Regions from separate parts of the Erwinia sp. 2186 genome, predicted to be linked through region 2. Evidence: predicted binding sites of a transcription regulator. Region 2 holds the regulator's gene; each other region holds the start of a gene.

The links. Region 2 encodes sigma-54, which starts transcription at its own class of promoters, with help from an activator protein. Its sites were predicted from a motif close to GTTGGCACANNTTTCGCTNT; they were not measured.
Region 1: glnA (glutamate--ammonia ligase) is a predicted target of sigma-54. The motif match lies at 2,497-2,516, and genes of this name have one in related genera.
Region 3: glnK (P-II family nitrogen regulator) is a predicted target of sigma-54. The motif match lies at 1,780-1,799, and genes of this name have one in related genera.

What each region holds. Positions count from the first base shown of each region.
Region 1 is NZ_CM173824.1:4,833,861-4,838,263, forward strand. Features, by position in the region: gene yihX (glucose-1-phosphatase) at 1-270, opposite strand, end outside; gene typA (ribosome-dependent GTPase TypA) at 405-2,228, opposite strand; gene glnA (glutamate--ammonia ligase) at 2,662-4,071, shown strand; gene glnL (nitrogen regulation protein NR(II)) at 4,212-4,403, shown strand, end outside.
Region 2 is NZ_CM173824.1:546,704-551,106, forward strand. Features, by position in the region: gene npr (PTS phosphocarrier protein NPr) at 1-94, opposite strand, end outside; gene rapZ (RNase adapter RapZ) at 91-945, opposite strand; gene ptsN (PTS IIA-like nitrogen regulatory protein PtsN) at 1,055-1,537, opposite strand; gene hpf (ribosome hibernation promoting factor) at 1,751-2,038, opposite strand; gene rpoN (RNA polymerase factor sigma-54) at 2,061-3,494, opposite strand; gene lptB (LPS export ABC transporter ATP-binding protein) at 3,543-4,268, opposite strand; gene lptA (lipopolysaccharide ABC transporter substrate-binding protein LptA) at 4,275-4,403, opposite strand, start outside.
Region 3 is NZ_CM173824.1:3,667,746-3,672,148, forward strand. Features, by position in the region: gene amtB (ammonium transporter AmtB) at 63-1,367, opposite strand; gene glnK (P-II family nitrogen regulator) at 1,388-1,726, opposite strand; gene ACXKZG_RS17175 (SmdB family multidrug efflux ABC transporter permease/ATP-binding protein) at 1,999-3,762, opposite strand; gene ACXKZG_RS17180 (SmdA family multidrug ABC transporter permease/ATP-binding protein) at 3,755-4,403, opposite strand, start outside.

The DNA.
Region 1 (4,403 bases), 630 kb from region 2:
AATCACTTCCGGACGCACGCCGACAAAAACCGCCTGCCAGCCCGCCGCAAACTGTTCGAAGCTTAACGCGACATCCAGCTGTTCGCACATTTTCTCTGCGAACTCTTCATCACTGATTTCACCTCGTTCGTGCTGTTCGAAAGACGCATCCATCTGGAAACGGCTTTGCAATGTAGACAGCGGTACGCGCCCCAGATCGCTCCAGACGCCAAGAACCCGGTTGAAATCAATATCAACAATGACGTTACCTAAATCAAAGATATACAGCATGGTCATCTCCTTTTGTGCCGGTGAGATATTCACTCTAGCGGTAAATCGGGAGACTGAACAGGAGAGGGGGAAAATCAGGGAGAAGAATCAAGGCCGGAGAGCTCCGGCCTTGAGAGTGCAGTGCTTAAAGAGGATTAAGACTCTTTAGGACCACGGCTTGCGCGTTTACGGTCGTTTTCCGTCAGGTGACGTTTACGAATACGTACGGACGTTGGCGTAACTTCAACCAGTTCGTCATCATCGATGAATTCCAGAGCCTGCTCCAGAGACATCTTGATTGCCGGAACCAGCGTGGTTGCTTCATCAGTACCCGAAGCACGCATGTTGGTCAGTTTCTTACCGGTCAGGCAGTTCACGGTCAGGTCGTTTGAACGTGAGTGAATACCGATAACCTGGCCTTCATACACTTCAGCACCGTGGCCGAGGAACAGCTTACCGCGATCCTGCAGGCTGAACAGGGCGAATGCTACCGCTTTACCCTGGCCGTTAGAGATCAGCACGCCGTTCTGGCGCTGGCCGATTTCACCCTGACGAACATCATCGTAGTGGCTGAAGGTGGAGTACAGCAGACCGGTACCAGACGTCATGGTCATGAATTCGGTACGGAAACCGATCAGTCCACGCGCCGGGATCAGGTAATCCAGACGAATACGGCCTTTGCCATCAGGGATCATGTCTTTAACATCACCCTTACGCTCGCCCATTGCCTGCATTACAGAACCCTGGTGCTGTTCTTCGATATCCAGCGTCACGTTCTCGAACGGCTCTTGCATGCGGCCATCGATTTTACGGTTGATAACTTTAGGACGTGAAACGGCGATTTCGAAGCCTTCACGACGCATGTTTTCAATCAGAACGGACAGGTGAAGCTCACCACGACCTGACACGCGGAAGGCGTCAGAATCTTCGGTTTCTTCAACACGCAGCGCAACGTTGTGCACCAGTTCTTTGTTCAGACGGTCAAGGATCTGACGTGAAGTCACATACTTACCTTCTTTACCACAGAACGGAGAGGTGTTTACGTTGAAGTACATGGTTACGGTTGGTTCATCAACGCTCAGTGCTGGCAGCGCTTCAACAGCCTGTGGATCACAGATGGTGTCGGAGATGTTCAGCTCGCCCAGACCGGTGATAGCGATGATATCGCCCGCTTCAGCTTCAACCGCTTCGATACGCTCCAGACCCATGTGGGTCAGGACTTTACCGACTTTACCGTTACGGGTTTTGCCTTCGCTATCTACGATAGTAACCTGCTGGTTTGGCTTAACTTTACCGCGTTTGATGCGGCCGATGCCGATAACACCAACGTAGTTGTTGTAGTCCAGCTGGGAAATCTGCATCTGGAATGGCGCTTCTGCCTCAACCTGCGGAGGAGAAACGTGATCCACGATGGCCTGATACAGCGGAGTCATATCCTCAGCCATATCGTTGTGATCCAGACCAGCGATACCGTTCAGCGCTGATGCATAGATTACCGGGAAGTCGAGCTGCTCGTCAGTCGCATCGAGGTTTACGAACAGGTCAAATACCTGGTCAACAACCCAATCCGGACGCGCACCAGGACGGTCAACTTTGTTGATAACAACGATCGGCTTCAGACCATTAGCAAACGCTTTTTTGGTCACGAAGCGGGTTTGCGGCATTGGGCCATCCATTGCATCCACAACCAGCAGCACCGAGTCAACCATTGACATCACACGCTCAACCTCACCGCCGAAGTCGGCGTGTCCTGGGGTATCCACGATGTTGATGCGGTAGTCATTCCAATTAATGGCGGTGTTTTTTGCGAGGATGGTAATCCCACGCTCTTTCTCCAAATCGTTGGAGTCCATTACGCGTTCGGTGGCTTCAGTACGGGCGTCAAAGGTCCCGGATTGCTGCAGCAACTTATCGACCAGGGTAGTTTTACCATGGTCAACGTGGGCAATAATGGCGATGTTACGCAAATTTTCGATCACAGCTTTGCCTCAGGCATTAGAAATAGCGCGCTATTGTACACGGATTAATCGAAGGACTGAACAGGATCACAAATTTCAATTAAAGATAACTGTCAGGATTGCTTTTTACACCTTAAACAGTGCAAGAATCGCACTCCATCGAAAAAATGCACCAGAATAGTGCTCACTCAGCACTCAATAGCACCAAAATGGTGCGCGACTTCCATCATGGTGCAGGTCCCGTATCACGAGAGGGCGCATCATAGCGCTTTTTCAGGTAAATAATAAAGTTGGCATAGATTTCGCTTTATACACTCAAGCGAAGAATGCAGTTTTTCACAACGGTTGATAGCGTGTGAGAGATCTTTATTATCGGATGACAATGCGAGATAAGCAAAGTCCACCTTGAGATCGCTAACCACGACGACAATGACAAAATCCAGGAGAGTTAAGTATGTCCGCTGAACACGTTCTGTCGATGATGAACGAGCACGAAGTCAAATTCGTTGACCTGCGTTTTACCGATACCAAAGGTAAAGAACAGCACGTCACCATTCCTGCTCATCAGGTTAACGCTGACTTCTTCGAAGAAGGCAAAATGTTTGACGGCTCCTCTATTGGTGGCTGGAAAGGCATTAACGAATCAGACATGGTTCTGATGCCAGATGCGACCACCGCTGTGCTGGATCCATTCTTCGAAGATCCTACGCTGATCATCCGTTGTGACATTCTCGAGCCAGGCACCATGCAGGGCTACGATCGTGACCCACGCTCCATCGCAAAGCGCGCTGAAGATTTCCTGCGCTCTTCTGGCATTGCAGACACCGTTCTGTTTGGACCAGAGCCAGAGTTCTTCCTGTTCGATGACATCCGTTTCGGCAGCAGCACCTCCGGTTCCCATGTTGCTATCGACGATATCGAAGCTTACTGGAACAGCGGTAAAGCTTACGAAGGCGGCAACAAAGGTCACCGTCCAGGTCTGAAAGGCGGTTACTTCCCGGTTCCACCTGTCGACTCCTCACAGGACATCCGTTCTGCGATGTGTCTGACCATGGAGCAGATGGGCCTGGTTGTTGAAGCTCACCACCACGAAGTGGCAACCGCGGGTCAGAACGAAGTGGCAACCCGCTTCAACACCATGACCAAAAAAGCTGACGAAATTCAGATCTACAAATACGTTGTTCACAACGTGGCGCACGCCTACGGCAAAACAGCGACCTTTATGCCGAAACCTATGTTCGGTGATAACGGTTCTGGTATGCACTGCCATATGTCACTGTCTAAAGACGGTAACAACCTGTTCGCCGGCGACAAATACGGCGGCCTGTCTGAAATGGCCCTGTTCTACATCGGTGGTGTTATCAAGCACGCTAAAGCGATCAACGCCCTGGCGAACCCAACCACTAACTCCTACAAGCGTCTGGTCCCAGGCTACGAAGCGCCAGTAATGCTGGCTTACTCTGCCCGTAACCGTTCTGCTTCTATCCGTATCCCAGTGGTTGCCAGCCCGAAAGCACGTCGTATCGAAGCGCGCTTCCCTGATCCAGCGGCTAACCCGTACCTGTGCTTCGCTGCACTGCTGATGGCTGGCCTGGACGGCATCATCAACAAGATCCACCCTGGCGATGCGATGGACAAAAACCTGTACGACCTGCCGCCGGAAGAAGAAGCTGAGATCCCTAAAGTGGCAGGTTCACTGGACGAAGCGCTGGCAGCACTGAACGAAGACCGCGAGTTCCTGACCCGTGGTGGCGTGTTCACTGACGACGCTATCGAAGCTTACATCGAACTGCGTAAAGCCGAGATGGACCGCGTTCGTATGACGCCACACCCTGTTGAGTTCGAGCTGTACTACAGCGTTTAACAGGTAAGACAGTATTTGTTGCCGTGGAAAATTCCAGCCCATCTCCGGATGGGCTTTTTTCACCACGAATTCATCGTCCGGGAAGACGAATTTCGGGTTTAAGGACTATAATGCACTAAAATGGTGCAGGAGAAGGCTGTATGGCAACAGGCACGCTGCCCGATGCTGGGCAGATTCTCAATTCCCTTATTAACAGTATTTTGTTGGTCGACAGCGAACTGGTGGTGCATTACGCCAATCCCGCGGCCCAACAACTGTTAGCGCAAAGCTCCCGCAAGCTATTTGGATTACCGCTGCCGGAACTGATGGGATATTTTTCGTTAAATATCGAC
Region 2 (4,403 bases):
CATCAAAACTCTGCACCAGTTCGAAAAGCTTCATGGCCGGGCGCGCGTGCATTCCCAGCTTATTTTTGATCTCAACGGTTTGCCTGACAGTCATGATTTACGTTTTTCCAGCGTGCGATGACGGGACTGGACATTTTTACCGCGAGAGCGGAAATAGTCAGCCAGCTGTTCAGCGATATAGACGGAACGGTGTTTACCCCCGGTACAACCGATGGCAACGGTAAGATAGCTGCGGTTGTTGGTTTCCAGCATCGGCAACCACAATTCCAGATAGCTTCGGGTCTGATAAATGAAGTTATGTACTTCCGTATGGCGGTCGAGAAACGCCGCTACCGGGCGATCCAGGCCGGTCATCGGACGCAGTTTTGGATCCCAATGGGGATTCGGCAAAAAGCGCACATCGAAGACGTAGTCAGCATCGATAGGAATACCGTGCTTGTAGCCGAAGGATTCGAAAACCATCGTCAGCTCACGCTCGCGTTTACCCAATAAGCGCGTCCGCAGCATCTCGGCCAACTCGTGCACCGACATCTCGGAGGTATCAACAATCAGGTCAGCGCGAGAGCGCAGCGGTTCCAGCAGCTCATTCTCTTCGTCAATGGCGCTCTCCAGCGATAAATTCTTGCTGGAAAGAGGGTGCAGGCGGCGAGTATCGCTATAGCGACGGATCAGCGTGTTGCGGTCGGCATCGAGAAACAGCAGTTGAGGAGAAAAGCTGTCTGGCAGGCTGGTCAGGGCTTTTTCGAACACTTCTGGTGACTCAGGCATATTGCGCACGTCGATGCTGACCGCAGCAGACATGTTGCGGTCGGCCAGAGAATTGGCCAGTTCAGGCAGTAAAACCACGGGTAAGTTATCCACGCAGTAAAAGCCCATATCTTCCAGTGCTCTCAAGGCGACAGACTTACCCGATCCCGATCGACCGCTGACAATCATCAGCACCATGACTTGTTCTCCTGAATTTGCCTGTTTGAGGGTATTCAGCCCTGGCTGCTAAGGCCGCCAGAATAACCCACATGCTTAAAATGAGCCGGGGCTTCCACGCCCGGTATGATCAGTGGCTCTCCTCAGGAGTCTCAGCCATGATCTCGTAAAGCTCTTCATCGGTCTGCGCAGCACGCAGGCGGCGACATACGGTTTTATCCGCCAGACGTTTGGCAACCAGCGACAGCGTATGCAAATGCGTTTTGCACTGATCGGCAGGTACCAGTAAGGCGAAAAGCAGATCTACCGGTTGATTATCAATGGCATCAAAAGCGATCGGCTGATCGAGGCGGATAAAAACGCCCACCGCACGCAGGGTGTCTTCTACCAGCTTGCCATGCGGGATCGCGATACCATTACCAATTCCGGTACTGCCCATACGTTCACGGGTCAGAATCGCTTCGAAGATGGTCTGGTGCGGAAGGTTAAGCTGTTTAGCCGCCAGCTCGCTGATGATTTCCAGCGCCCGCTTCTTACTCTGGCAATGGACGCCGCTGCGGGTGCAGGACACATTCAGTACCGAGCTCAGTTCCAGTGTTAATTCATTGTTCATCATAGTTTCACTTACGTGTTCACTTCTGCCTGGCAAAATTACGGGACACATCTTCACCTGAGAAGAGGGGAGAGGGTCATCGGTCGACTGCTCAGCCTGCCTGATTGATTAACGGCCCGGCTCCCCGGTTAAAGGGAGCCGAGCCGGTTATCTTACGTCATGCCTGATCCTAAGATTAGGGTGGCGAAGAAATAATCAATGCTTGAGTGAAATTTAGTGCTGCTTCAGCTTGTCTTTATGTTTATTGAGCTGGCGCGTCAGCTTGTCTATCAAGCCGTCAACCGCCGCGTACATATCTTTCCCTTCCGAGGTGGCATGCAACTCACCGCCATTCACATGCAAAGTCGCATCCGCTACCTGAGTGACCTTTTCGACCTTCAGTACAATATAGACCTGATTAATTCGATCAAAGTACTGTTCCAGTTTGGCAAATTTGGTCGTCACGAAATCACGCAATGGTTCAGTGATTTCCACGTTCTGCCCGGTAATGTTGAGTTGCATACGTTCTTCCTTATCTGTTCGATCAGACCAGCTGTTTGCGCTGGTTTGAGGGCGGGATGGATAAAGACTCTCGGTACTTTGCGACAGTGCGGCGCGCTACCATGATCCCTTGATTAGAGAGCAAGGTCGTGAGCTTGCTGTCGCTCAGTGGTTTGGCGGGATTCTCCGCCGAGATTAATTTTTTCACCAGTGCACGTATCGCCGTGGAGGACGCTTCGCCACCACTGTCGGTGTTGACGTGACTGGAGAAAAAATACTTCAATTCAAAAATTCCGCGCGGACTGTGCAGATACTTCTGCGTGGTCACGCGCGAAATGGTGGATTCATGCATATCCACGGCACTGGCGATATCCGCCAACACCATGGGGCGCATAAATTCCTCGCCCTGTTCAAAAAACGCCTGTTGCTGATCGACGATGCAGCGCGTCACTTTCAGCAGCGTATCGTTACGGCTTTCCAGACTTTTTATCAGCCACTTCGCTTCCTGCAAATTGCTGCGGATAAACTGGCTGTCACTGTCGTTACGCGTCGAACCGCCGAGTGAAGCGTAATGCTGATTAATCTTCAGCCTGGGTACGCTGTCTGAGTTCAGTTCCACCGTCCAGCGATTGCTGGCTTTGCGCACCAGCACATCCGGGATGACATATTCCGGCTCGGTAGTATTAATCGACTGACCCGGACGCGGATCGAGCGACTGAATCACCTGCATGGCGTTTTTAAGCACGTCTTCCTTCAGCCGCGTCACGCGCATCAGGCTACGAAAGTCATGATTAGCCAGTAAGTCCAGATGTTCGCTGACAATCAGCCTTGCCTCTTTCAGGCACAAGGCCTCAGGCGGGAACTGGGAAAGCTGGACCAGCAGGCAATCCCGCAGATCGCGGGCACAGACGCCAACGGGATCGAAGCGCTGGACGCGTTTCAATACCGCTTCCACTTCATCCATGGTCAATTCATCGTTGCCAATGCTGTCGAGGATCTCATCCAGCGAGGCGGTCAGATAACCGGTGTCGTCCACGGCATCGACGATCGAGGTCGCGATCGCCCGGTCAGTTTCGGTAAACGGGGTTAGCTCCACCTGCCACATCAGGTAATCCTGAAGGGTCTGCGTGGTTTCACCCTGATAGACCGGCAGCTCGTCGTCGTGATAATCGGTTCCGGTGCCTGACGGCGTTCCGGCGGTATAAATTTCGTCCCAGGTCGCATCCAGAGGCAGTTCTTCGGGCATGTCTTTCTGTTCCAGCGCTTCCCTGGTATCCAGAGCCTCTTTCTCCTGATATTCGCGTACGTCCACTTCCTCATGAATGTCGGTTTGTTCAAGCAACGGATTACTTTCCAGCGCCAGCTGAATTTCCTGCTGTAGTTCAAGCGTAGAGAGCTGCAGCAAACGGATCGCCTGTTGCAGTTGTGGCGTCATGGCAAGCTGTTGGCTAAGCCTGAGTTGCAAACCTTGCTTCATATTCAGGATACTAATTCCTCGAAAATCTTACCTGGTTTTAACACCTTATCAGAGTCTGAACTCTTCGCCCAAATAGACTCTTTTAACTTGTTCATCCTCCAGAATTTCTGCCGGAGTTCCATGAGCAATTAAGTGCCCCTGGCTGACGATGTAAGCGCGCTCACATACCGCCAGCGTTTCACGCACGTTATGGTCGGTGATCAGCACGCCAAGGCCGCTGTCACGCAGGTGTTCGATAATCTTTTTGATATCAATAACTGAAATCGGGTCAACACCGGCAAAGGGCTCATCAAGCAGGATGAACTTTGGATTGGCGGCCAGCGCGCGGGCAATCTCAACACGACGGCGTTCGCCACCGGATAATGCCTGACCCATGCTGTTGCGCAGATGCTCGATGTGGAATTCGTTCATCAGCTCATTGGCGCGGTCTTCGCGTTGTTCTGTGGTCAGATCGTCGCGGATCTGCAGCACGGCCATCAGGTTGTCATAGACGCTCAGGCGGCGGAAGATCGACGCTTCCTGCGGCAGGTAGCCAATCCCACGGCGAGCGCGGGCGTGCAACGGTAAGATACTGATGTCTTCATCATCAATGATGATACGACCCGCATCACGCGGCACAATGCCAACTACCATATAAAAGGTGGTGGTTTTGCCGGCGCCATTTGGACCTAACAGGCCAACAATCTCACCGGATTTGACCTGCAAACTGACATCTTCGACCACGCGACGGCCTTTGTAAGCCTTCGCCAGGTTTTCCGCAATTAACGTAGCCATAGCTGATTAGTTACTCTTTTTTGGGCCGGTAGACTGGGTGCCTTTGTCCTGCAACTGGGAAGGAACCAGGATGGTAGTCACGCGTTTACCGCTGCTGCCATAAGCCTGCATTTTCTGATCTTTCACCAGATAGGT
Region 3 (4,403 bases), 1.8 Mb from region 2:
CGGCTCCCGAAGGAGCCGTTTTTTTATTCTACTTTTAGCGCACTGCTTTTCTTGATACGGGCTTACTGGTTGTAAGCATTCTCGCCATGGCTGTTGACGTCCAGACCTTCGCGTTCCTGATCTTCCGGAACACGCAGACCCACAATCATGTCAGCAATTTTGAAGGCCACGAAGGCGACCACTCCGGTCCAGACGATGGTCACACCGACGCTGAAGATCTGGATCCAGACCTGATGGCCCATGGTCACGCCAGGTGCATAGCCTACGCCACCCAGTGAAGAAGAGGCGAAGACGCCGGTCAGGATACAGCCTACGATGCCGCAGACGCCGTGAACGCCGAACACGTCACATGGGTCATCCACACGCAGCCATTTCTTCAGGATGGTAACACCCCACAGACCTGCCAGACCGCCGACGATGCCGATAATCAGCGCACCACCCACACCAACATAACCACAGGCAGGAGTAATCGCGACCAGACCGGCAATCACACCAGAGCAGACGCCCAGCAGTGAAGGTTTGCCACGCAGAGCCCACTCACCGAAGGTCCAGCTCAGCATCGCGCCAGCTGTTGCCATAACGGTGTTCAGGAACGCCAGACCGGCAATTTCGTTAGCTGCACTGGCTGAGCCAGCGTTGAAGCCAAACCAGCCCACATACAGAATCGCCGTACCCATAAAGACCATTGGCAGATTGTGAGGCTTAAAGGCTTCTTTGCCGAAACCAGCACGTTTACCCACCAGGTAAGCACCCACCAGACCAGCAACTGCGGCGTTAATGTGCACAACGGTACCGCCTGCGAAGTCCAGCGCACCGTCCTGGGCCAGCAAACCGCCTGACCAGACCATGTGTGCAATAGGCAGATACGAGAAGGTCAGCCAGATAGCAACGAAGATCAGTACCGCTGAGAAGCGAACGCGCTCAGCAATCGATCCAACAATCAGGCCCACGGTGATACAGGCGAACGAAGCCTGGAAGGAGACGTGGATATATTGGTAGAAGGTGCCTACCAGTGAGGTCAGCTGGATGTTTTTCAACATCGCCATGCTGAAGCCACCGAAGAAGGCGTTACCTTCACTGAAGGCCAGTGAATAACCGTAAAGCATCCACAATACGCACACCATCGCGAAGGTCACAGAGACCTGAGTCATCATGGAAAGCACGTTTTTAGCGCGGAGCAGACCGCCGTAAAACAGGGCAATACCCGGCAACGTCATGAACAGCACCAGCGCGGTGCAGATCATCATAAAGGCGTTGTCAGCTTTATCAGCCACTGCCGGTGCTGCAGCCATCGCAAGCGACGGTAACAGAGCCAGACTGGCGAGGCCGAACAGAGCAATTTTTTTATTCATTTTATCCCATCCCATCAACATTCTTAGCCCCGAGATTACAGTGCTGCTTCGTCAGTTTCGCCAGTGCGAATACGGATAACTCGCTGCAGTTCCGCAACAAAAATCTTACCGTCACCGATTTTGCCGGTGTAGGCAGCCTTGCTGATCACATCAACCACTTCATCCAGCTGGTCGTCTGCAATCGCAATGTCTATTTTTACTTTTGGCAGGAAGTTCACGCTGTATTCTGCACCGCGATAAAGTTCTGCATGCCCTTTCTGGCGACCAAAGCCTTTCACTTCGGTCACGGTCAGCCCTTGAATACCGATAGAGGAAAGTGCTTCACGCACGTCTTCCAACTTAAACGGTTTAATTACCACGGTAACCAGCTTCATATGATCCCCCTCCAGATATTGAATACGGTTGTTTCGCCCAACACGGATTGATTAAAGCAAAGGCTGTGCCATAAATTAAAAATTGGCATTTTTCAGACGATTAGTCAGTCTGGCTCAGTGTTGCTGAGCAAAGCAGAGAAAAACAGAAGGAGGTGAAGCAGAATGTAGCCAACAAAAAACGCACCATTACGGTGCGTCGCGCGTTAATTATGTGCAAAAGCGGGAATTCGGCCGGTTATGCGCCTGTTCCTGGTGCAGCGAAGCGGCAGTCTTTACACCGCCTCGCCCGCTTCCAGTTCATCGCCGACCTGCTGCAATTGGTACATTTGCCAGTAACGGCCCTGTTTTTCCAGCAGCGTCTGATGATTCCCCTGTTCGACAGCACGACCACGGTGCAGAACCAGGATGGTATCGGCGTCGATAATCGTTGAAAGCCGGTGTGCAATGACCACCAGCGTGGTTTTTTCGCGCACGGCTTTCAGCGCCTTCTGGATGGCTTGTTCAGTGCCAGAATCGATATTGGCCGTTGCTTCATCGAGGATCAAAATCTGCGGCGAAGCCACCAGCACCCGAGCCATCGCCAGCAACTGCTTTTGCCCGACGGAAAGGTTATTCCCCTGCTCGCCAAGACGAGTATGGATGCCCTCAGACAGGCCGCGCGCCAGTTCAGCCAGCTGCACCGTCTCCAGCGCTTGCCACACCGCCTCTTCAGAGATATCGCGCCCCAGGGTCACGTTAGCAAAGAAGGTATCCGCCAGGACCACCGGATCCTGTTGAACCATCGCCACCGACTGACGTAAAACGCTGTGGCTGAGCGTACTTAACGGTCGACCATCCAGACAAATTTCACCGTGCTGAATCGGGTAGTAACCCATCATCAGATTGGCCAGCGTGCTTTTACCGCTGCCGGTATGGCCGACCAGCGCCACGAAGTTACGCGACGGGACGTCAAGGCAGATATCGCTCAGCACATTGCGATCGTCGCGGTAAGCGAAAGTCAGATCCCTGACCGAGATGGACCCCGAGGTCAGTGGCCGGGTATCCGTGCCGTAATCCTGGCGCGGGGCATCGATCAGTTCAAAGATGCGCTCTCCTGCCACCACCGCCTGCTGCAGCATAGACTGCTGCGTAGTGAGTTCGATCAGCGGTTCATTGAGCCTGCCGAGGTAGTTGATAAAGGCATACAGAACGCCGACCTCAATGCTGCCCGCAGACGAGAAGCCAAACAGCAGCATCAGTCCACAAAGGATCAGGGCAGAGAACAGGCTGAGCAGCGGACGCAGCAGGAAACCATCAAGCTTCAGCGTTTCCATACGCGCCAGATAATGCGAGCGGCTGGCTTCACCCATACGCTCACCAAAGCGCGCCTGCTGGCGGAACTGCTGGATCACGCTCATGCCGTTAATCACTTCATTGAAGCCATTATTGATATCAGCCAGATAGCTGCGCATGCGACGGACAATCGGCGTGCTGTAACGCTGATAAATCAGCATCACCGTCAGCACGGCCGGGAAGATGGTGATCGCCACCAGCGCCATGCGCCAGTCAAGACTGAACATCGCCACCAGCATCGCCCCAATCAGCGCGGCACTGCGTAAGACGGTGGCAACCACCGTGACGTACAGATCGCGCACCACTTCGGTGTCATTGGTAACGCGGGAGATGATTTGCCCAACCGGTTGGGTATCAAACGCACTCAGCGGCTGCCGTAAGGCCGCATCCATCACGTCCATCCGCAGTTGCTGAACCACGCCCACTGCGGCCTGGTTAAACAGCAGCGCCTGCCAGTAATGCAGCGAGGCCGCGAGAATTTGCAGCAGGATAAAACTGGTAGCCAGCCCGGAGACTAACGCTAACGGCATATTATGTTTGGCGACCATATTATCAATAAAGTAGCTGATAAGGATGGGCCCCATCACCTCGGCGGCGGCGGCTATCCACAGCAGCAATACCGCCAGGCCGAGCGATTTACGCCACGGCGATCCGTATTTCAGTAACCGCTTAAGGGTCGGCCAGAGGTGGGCAAGATTAGCCATGTGGCACTCCCTTTTCGATCTCTTCTTCGTCCAGTGCCGCTTCCAGCTGCTGATAACGGTACATATCCTGATACCAGCCGGGTTCAGCGGCGAGTTGTTCGTGCTCTCCACGCTGGGTCACCGCGCCTTTCTGCATCACCAGAATTTCGCTGGCTTCGGTCAGGGCAGATAAGCGGTGCGCGCTGATAATCACCGTTCTTCCCTGCCCCCAGCGCCGGAGGTTATGCAGGATTTGATGTTCAGTACGACCATCTACCGCCGAGAGTGCATCATCGAGGATCAGGATCTCAGCATCCAGCAACAGTGCCCGCGCGATTGAAATACGCTGTTTCTGTCCACCGGAAAGCATCACGCCACGCTCGCCCACTTCAGTGTCATAGCCTTTTGGCAGACGCAAAATGTCGTCGTGAACGTTCGCCAGCCTGGCCGCCTGCTCAATATCCGCCGGCTTGGCGGTTGGCCGTCCCAGCGCGATATTGTTGGCGATGGTATCGGAAAACAGGAAAGGAGTCTGACTGACCACGGCCAGACGCCCCCGCCAGCTATCAAGCCGCAGCTGCGGTAAGGGAATGCCGTGGAAACGAATGTCGCCCTGGGAAATATCAAAATGGCGCTGGATTAGGCTGAGCAAGGTGCTTTTC